DNA from 2 places in the Exiguobacterium sp. s161 genome. Region 1 is predicted to be linked to the other one. Evidence: riboswitches for the same ligand, from Rfam matches in the RefSeq annotation. Region 1 holds a riboswitch; the other holds the start of a gene.
What was found. Region 1 has a riboswitch for S-adenosylmethionine ahead of KNQ14_RS11695 (LLM class flavin-dependent oxidoreductase). Riboswitches for the same ligand answer to the same signal wherever they lie in the genome.

Region 1 (4,048 bases):
ACATGTGGACGACAACTTGAGCGTGCTTGGCTCAACCAGCAACGAGACGGGAAATTATTGAAAAAAGAGTGAAACATTAGAAATTTTAAGCCGTAGAGTAAGGTGAGAACTTATTTTTCAAGGAGGACCTTACTCATGTCATCTCAATTAAAGAAAGCAGCGAAGGAGTCGCTCAGCGGTCGTTGGGGATTTGCAGTCCTAGCTTTTCTGCTGTTTAGTATTATTCAGGGTGTTCCTAATTTATTTGGATCGGATATCGATGAGCCGTCTAGTAGTATAGATCTCGTTGTATCATTGGTGTCGATTTTATTGATTCCAGTAGGAGTCGGTTGGACATGGATTGCCATGTCGATTGCTCGTGGCGAAGAAACGAAAGTGACGGATTTGTTTGAGCCATATGGTATGTTCCTGAAAGTGGTGGGGCTGGCCATTGTTCAGTTCATCTTTATCGCGCTCTGGACGTTACTCTTAATCATCCCTGGTATCATCAAGTCGTTCTCTTACCTGTTGACGTTCTACATCCTTCGAGATGAACCATCGATCGGTATCCTCGAGGCCATCACGCGTTCACGCCAACTCATGGATGGTCATAAGATGGAAGCATTCTTACTCTTCCTATCATTCATTGGTTGGGCATTACTTGTAATCGTTACACTTGGTCTTGCTGTCTTATGGGTTGGACCATACTTCAGCGTCACGCTTGCCAAATTCTATGATCGTGTTCGTGGTGAACAAGCACCAGAGCCAACATCAGATTTCGTCGCACCATATTAATCCGGAATCCCGACACGACGTCGGGATTTTTTTATGCGCGAAATAATTCCGATTGGAAAAGACGGTTTAATGGTTGCTTTAGTTCAGTGAATTTTGTACGATGAATGCAACACATCTTATCTAGAGAAGTCGAGGGACTGGCCCGAAGACACTTCAGCAACCCCGCTATGGCGGAAGGTGCTACTTCCAGGAAGGAATACCTTCTGAAGATAAGAGCGGACAGGACAAGATACCGTCGCTCTTTTCGAACTTCGAAAAGAGCGTTTTTTTATGATAAGGGGGACGATGGAGTGGAGTATGGTTTTTGGTTACCGATTTTTGGGGGATGGTTACGTAACGTCGAGGATGAACAGATGCCAGCAACATTCGATTATGCGAAACAAGTCGCACAAACAGCTGAACGCATCGGCTTCTCGACGACGTTGATTGCGGAATTGAACTTGAACGATATCAAAGGCATCAAGGAACCGAGTCTTGAGGCATGGACAACGGCAGCGGCGATTGCTGCAACAACAGAACGCCTTGAGATCATGACAGCGGTTCGTCCCGGGTTCCATAATCCAGCGACGACGGCGAAGATGGCGGCAAACATCGATCAGTTGAGTGGAGGGCGATTTACGCTCAATGTCGTCTCAGCCTGGTGGGCAGAAGAAGCAAAACAATACAACGGTATTTTTACTGCACATGATGAGCGCTATGCCCGGACGGAAGAGTTCGTCACGGTCATGAAAGGACTATGGGCAGATGCGTCACCATACAGCTTCTTCGGTCATCACTACACGATCGAACAGGCAGAACTCCATCCGAAACCCATCCAGCGTCCGGGGATTAAGCTCTACGCTGGTGGAGAGAGTGAAGCCGGAAAACGGACGATCGTCGAACATTGTGATGCCTACGTCATGCATGGAGGCACTGTTGAAGAAGTAGCTCATAAAATCAATGATATGAAAGTACGCCGGGAAGCGACGGGACACGCACCGCTTGAGAGCTTCGGTCTTGCTGCCTACATCATTTGTCGGGATACGGAAGAAGAAGCGCTTCTTGAGTGGCAACGCATCACGGACGTTAAGGAAGACAGCGCCGGTTATGCCGGTTATCAAGATTTCATCAGTAAATCGCAACTCGAACAACAGGTCGAACGAAACGATTATTCCGTCTCGAACCGTGGTCTACGTCCGAATTTAATCGGAACACCAGAACAAATCGCTGAACGGATTCTAGCATTCGAAGCTGTTGGTGTCACGTTACTCTTATTACAATTCTCACCACAACTCGAAGAAATGGAACGTTTTGCTCGTGACGTAATGCCACTGGTCGAAGCGAAACGAAAGGTAGGTCAACAATCATGACAAAAATTCATATTCTCCACGAAAATCAAGAATGGACGGACCATCTCATCAAACGTCTCGAAGAACTCGAGTTACCGTATGAAGAGTGGCACTTGAATGAAGGGATCGTTCCGCTGGACGAACTGCCGCCAGAAGGCGTCTTTTACAGCCGGATGAGTGCCTCTTCGCATACGCGGGGGCATCGTTACGCGCCGGAATTGACGGAAGGGGTCCTCGCTTGGTTAGAAGAGCATGACCGGACCGTCTTTAACGGAACGCGTGCGCTTCGTCTTGAAGTCAGCAAAGTCAATCAATACACGGCGTTGCGGAAGGCTGGGATTCGTGTACCGAAGACGACGGCTGCCGTCGGACGCGATCAAATCGTACAAGCAGCAAAAGAAATCGGTGTTTCGTCATTCATCACGAAACACAACCGTGCCGGAAAAGGTCTCGGCGTCCAGCTGTTCCACTCGATTGAAGCACTTGAAGCTTATCTCGACGGTCCGACATTCGACGAACCAGTCGATGGCATCACGTTGATTCAAGAGTATATTCAAGCACCAGAACCGTACATCACACGTTGTGAGTTCGTAGGTGGAAAGTTCGTCTACGCGGTTCGAGTCGATACATCAGAAGGTTTTGAGCTTTGCCCAGCGGATGCATGTGTGATCGACGACTTGTTCTGCCCAGTTGGTGAAGAAGCGCCACAAACGCCGATGAAGTTCCAAATCGTTGAAGGCTTCGATGACCCGATCATCCAAAAGTATGAAGCATTCCTCCAAGCGAACCAAATCGCGGTCGCAGGCATCGAGTTCATTAAGGATGCGTCAGGTACGATCTATACGTATGACGTCAATACGAATACGAACTATAATTCGGATGCCGAGGCAGCTGCAGGACGCTACGGCATGCTCGAACTAGCGAAGTTCCTCGGTGCAGCCCTTGAAACAAGCACAGTAAAATAAGAATCTGCTCCCGCCCTGTCACCGGACGTTACAAGACCGGATGACAGGGTATTTCTATAGAAAAGGGGGCGGATCTATGATTACGTGGAGAGAAGAACGACAGCTCGATATCCCGATTGAGGAAGCATGGCACTTGTTTGATCACACGCGATTGCAGCGTTTGATTCCAAACGTCGTCCAGCACGAGGTGATTGAACGAAAACCGGGTGTCGTCGGTTCGACGTATCGTCAAACATACATGCAGGGTAATCGACTCGAAACCTATATCGTGACCGATTTAGCCTATACGAACGAGCCTGACTTCAAGCAAAATACGATTGGATTCACATTGGCTAAAATATTCAAGATCGAGATGACGTTTACGCTCAAACCACTTGGACACGATCGTTGTCTGTTGATTTATACAGGAAAAAATGAAGGAGTGAACTTCGTTGGGAAAAGTCTCTTGTCACTCGGTGGCGAACGAGAAAACGAGAAAATTGTTCAAGGCTTGTTGCAACGTGTCGAAGAAGAGGCAGCGAAACAAAAGAAGAACAATGCATGAAAAAACGGATTCCCGCACTGGGGAATCCGTTTTTCATATCTTATCGATTCGTATACGATTTATGATCACTCGGTAAAACGGATAGGCAGTCGACACCTTGATAACGTTCTCGTTTTCTATCGCTGGATCGAGCGATTTTGGATTATCAAAATGCTTAGTTACCGACTACTATTTTTAAGTATAAATACGGTTATTAAATTTTCATTTAATCCAAAGATTATATCGTTACGATAGTAGACGCAAACGAGAAATCTGTGAATCATTTTGCATCTCATTCAGTGGTCGAAACCGAACAGCTCGTAATTCTTGTTGATTAAGCGATAGTTCAGGATCGATCCCGAGTCGAGGTCCAGGACTATCTAAGGCACGGCGAACGAGAAAACATGTCTCTGTTCCTTGATCCATTGAAATCTCGTAAAGTTTCCGTTCGACCGTGA
Region 2 (4,048 bases), 140 kb from region 1:
AGACCCTCTACTTCCTTATTCAAAAAACATAACGCATCCCGTACATCTTCGAGGTTATCCGGAAAATAACTGCCCTCTTCGAACAAACGATACTCAATACTACAGACGGCAACTCCGAGTTCAAGTAGTCGATCAACGATTGGACTAAAGCAGAACATGTCATCGCGCTCTCCACGAACGAATGCACCACCGTGTGCATAGATGGCAACTGGAAACGGTCCTTCTCCTGGTGGATAATAGAGATCGAGTTGTAAGATGCGGTCTCCCACCTGTTTGTAGGTGAGCGTCCGCGGTGCAAGTTGTTTTTCTGTGAGTGGCAAGGCGGGTTCGGTCCATCGAAGTAGTGCACCATAATTGTTCCAGATACTCGCTCCCGCTGCTGCCGTCGTCAATAATGCAGCTCCCCCCATTAGCCATGCAGTTTCACGTTTCACTTGATCACCTCCAAAAAGACGTGCTAGTTTCTTCACTTTATTATCCTTCTACCCCGTTTTAAAAGATGTCGAACGTCTCGGTATTCCTACTTGACGCTTCACCAGCGTTCCGCTATAGTGAGAAAGTCCAAATCGGAATTGTTACGTTTTAATAATGGAGGTATCATATAATGAAAAAAATTATTCCTGCTTTAACAATCGCCTTCGCGAGTGCAAGTGTCCTCGCCGCTTGCGGTTCGAATACCGATTCATCGACTTCAGATAAAACCCAGACAGAAGTCTATGCATCGACGTTCGCAACAGCTGCTATTGCCCGCGAAATCGGTGGTGATCAAGTCGACGTCAAGATGATCGTCCCACCTGGAGCAGATCCTCACTCTTACGAGCCGACGTCAAAACAACTCACTGAAATTGCTAAGGGTGACTTGTTCCTCTTAACGGGCACGACGCTCGAGCCATATTCGAAAAAAATTCAGGAGAGTCTAAACGGCACGGACGTCCGCTTCGTCGAGACGAGTAAGGACGTCAACTTACTGGAATCTGATGCTACACTCCATGCACATGAAGAAGAGGGGCATAGTGAAGACGAACATGCCCACGAAGAAGAAGGGCACGATGATCACGCAACGGATGAACCTGCGCATGAAGAAGAAGGCCATGACCACGGAAAATACGATCCACACGTCTGGCTCGATCCTACCAATGCAAAAGCAATGGCACGTTCCATCACAGTCGCTCTATCAAAAGAAGTACCAAAAGACAAAGCGACATTCGAGAAAAACTTAAAAGCGTTCGATCAGCAAGCTGACGCACTAGATAAAGAATTCAAACAAGCCGTCGCTGATGGATCGAAAAAAGAACTTCTCGTTACGCATGCCGCTTACGGTTACCTCGCAGAACGATATGGTTTCACGCAACTGCCGATCGCGGGAATTTCTCCTTCCGATGAACCGTCACAAAAGCAACTGGCTGCTTTAGTGAAAGAAGCACGGATGCATGATTTGAAATACGTCGCGTTCGAAGAGACGGTCTCACCGAAGGTCGCACGTGTCATCCAAAAAGAAATCGGAGCTGAATCCGTGACGATTCATAATCTAGAGTCCGTCACGAAAGCACAGCAAAACAGCTCTTATTTTAAATTGATGGAAGAAAACGTCCAGACGTTAAAACAAGCACTTCAGTAAAGTACAGTTGACACGCGTTACTCAATGCGGTACGGTAAGAAACGTGTTTTACAACAATTGAATGACTTCTTTTTATCGCGAGAAACGGAGGGACTGGCCCAATGATGTTTCGGCAGCGGACGATTTGATTCGTACTGTGCCAAATCCAGCAAGCGAAAGCTTGAGAGATAAGAAGAGCGTCTTTATTTCATAAAGACCTCCTTCTTTCTTGCGAAGGGGTCTTTTTTGTATCTTTGAGAAACGAGGTGTCAACAATGAATGAAACGATCACGCCTAACAAATGGGCACTGCTTCCCCTCGTCGTATTCCTGGTCCTCTTCATCGGAGCCGGAATCTTCTATGACGACTTTTACAAATTTCCGATCCTTATCGCCGCATTGATCGCTTTGATCTTTGCTGCAATCACAACGAAAGGATCCATCAATCAAACGGTCGAACGAATCGCAACGGGTGCCGGAAATCCCGATATCATGATCATGGTCTTCATCTTCTTATTAGCCGGTACGTTTTCTGGAACGGCAGAAGCAATCGGTGCCATCGATGCAACCGTCAATGCTGCTTTGACGTTCCTACCTCCGTCATTACTGATGAGTGGTCTGTTCATCATCGCTGCCTTCATCTCGATGGCAATGGGAACATCGACTGGAACGATTGCTGCACTCGCGCCGATCGCCTTCGGTATTCATGAAGCGACAGGCATCAACGTTGCGATCGCAGCAGCGTCAGTCGTTGGTGGTTCGATGTTCGGCGATAACCTGTCGTTCATCTCGGATACAACGATCGCTGCCGTCCGTACCCAAAAAACGAACATGCGCGATAAGTTCCGGACGAACTTCATGATCGTTCTCCCAGCTGCTATCTTGACAATCATCTTACTTGCGTTCGTTTCTGGCTCTGGCGATGCGGTAACGGCCAAAGCATTCGAGTTCTACAAGCTGATTCCATATCTCGCTGTCATCGTCCTTGCGCTATTTGGTGTCAACGTCATCCTTGTCCTCGTCGGTGGTACATTGCTCACTGGTATCATCGGTATGATTGACGGTAGCTTCGGCTTAAGCGGTTTCGTCCTCTCGATGTCAAAAGGAATGATGGGCATGGCGGAGATTTCCATCTTGACACTCCTCATGGGTGGTCTCGTCAGCTTGATCACGTTCAACGGTGGAATCGTCTACTTGAAAGAGACGTTGACGCGCAAGATTTCTCAGCGTCGCGGTGCCGAATTCAGTATGGCAGCACTCGTCAGTGCGACGAATCTCGCAACGGCGAACAATACGATCTCGATTCTCGTCGCTGGACCACTGGCGGCTGAAATCGCTGATACGTACGAGATTGATCGTAAGAAATCAGCGAGTATTCTCGATATCTTCTCTTGTGGTATCCAAGGCATCATTCCGTATGGCGCGCAACTCTTGATTGCAGCAGAATTGACGAAAACGGCTTCACCGGAACTGATTCCGTATCTGTTCTATCCGTTCCTGCTCTTCGTCTGTGGATCGATTGCCATCTTCTTTGGATTGCCACGTATGAAGAAGACAGCGACGAAGCAAGAAAGAATTTCTTCGTAACCATAAAACAGGTCCAATCGCGTCGACGATTGAACCTGTTTTATTATTTTTTCTGCTTCGCTTGTCGTTCTAAGATTAAGTAAGCGATTGCCGGAAGCGGGAATTGAACGAGTCCAGCACCTCCCCAAACCCATGGATTACGTCCTGACTTTCGCGCACTAAGAAACAGACCCACTGCCTGCGTTACTAACAAGGCGCCAATGCTAAGCCAAGTACATTTGGATAGCTTTTTATTCTTTTGAGCCATCTTTTCTCCCCCTCTTTTAACACACGATTAAATCTCATGATTCTTTTCTATTTTACCTTATTTCATTCTTCCATGAGCATGGAAACGGACGTCTTCGTTCGTTCATGCTAAACTAAACGAGCAAATCTAAACTACGTTTTATGAGGAGGAGTAACACATGCAATACGCAAAACTTTCAAACGGTATTACGATTCCCCAAATCGGATTTGGTGTCTGGCAAGTAGATGAAGAGACAGAAGCACCTGCTGCTGTCGCTGAAGCATTACGTGTCGGTTATCGTCATATCGATACGGCTGCTGTCTACAAAAACGAGCGCGGTGTCGCAAAAGGAATCAAGGAAAGCGGCGTGAAACGTGAGGATCTCTTCTTAACGTCAAAAGTCTGGAACGATGATATTCGTGCCGGTCGGACGAAGGAAGCATTCGCAGAATCGCTCGAACGTCTCGAAACAGATTATCTTGACCTTTATCTCATCCACTGGCCGGTCGAAGGCTATATCGAAGCGTGGAAAGCAATGGTTGAACTGTATGAAGCAGGCAAGATCAAAGCGATCGGTGTCTCGAACTTCAAAGAACATCACCTCGATACATTGGCAGAAGAGGGCTTGATGGCACCAAT

Region 2: linked by a shared signal. The riboswitch ahead of KNQ14_RS12395 (Na+/H+ antiporter NhaC family protein) and the one ahead of KNQ14_RS11695 (LLM class flavin-dependent oxidoreductase) in region 1 are both predicted to bind S-adenosylmethionine.

Annotation. Positions count from the first base shown of each region.
Region 1 covers NZ_JACSNH010000004.1:96,175-100,222, forward strand. The annotation lists gene KNQ14_RS11690 (DUF975 family protein) at 136-774, shown strand; SAM riboswitch class I at 888-990, shown strand; gene KNQ14_RS11695 (LLM class flavin-dependent oxidoreductase) at 1,065-2,123, shown strand; gene KNQ14_RS11700 (ATP-grasp domain-containing protein) at 2,120-3,067, shown strand; gene KNQ14_RS11705 (SRPBCC family protein) at 3,144-3,611, shown strand; gene KNQ14_RS11710 (NUDIX domain-containing protein) at 3,837-4,048, opposite strand, start outside.
Region 2 covers NZ_JACSNH010000004.1:238,518-242,565, reverse strand. The annotation lists gene KNQ14_RS12405 (alpha/beta hydrolase) at 1-434, opposite strand, end outside; gene KNQ14_RS12400 (metal ABC transporter solute-binding protein, Zn/Mn family) at 605-1,618, shown strand; SAM riboswitch class I at 1,688-1,792, shown strand; gene KNQ14_RS12395 (Na+/H+ antiporter NhaC family protein) at 1,873-3,183, shown strand; gene KNQ14_RS12390 (hypothetical protein) at 3,227-3,430, opposite strand; gene KNQ14_RS12385 (aldo/keto reductase) at 3,588-4,048, shown strand, end outside.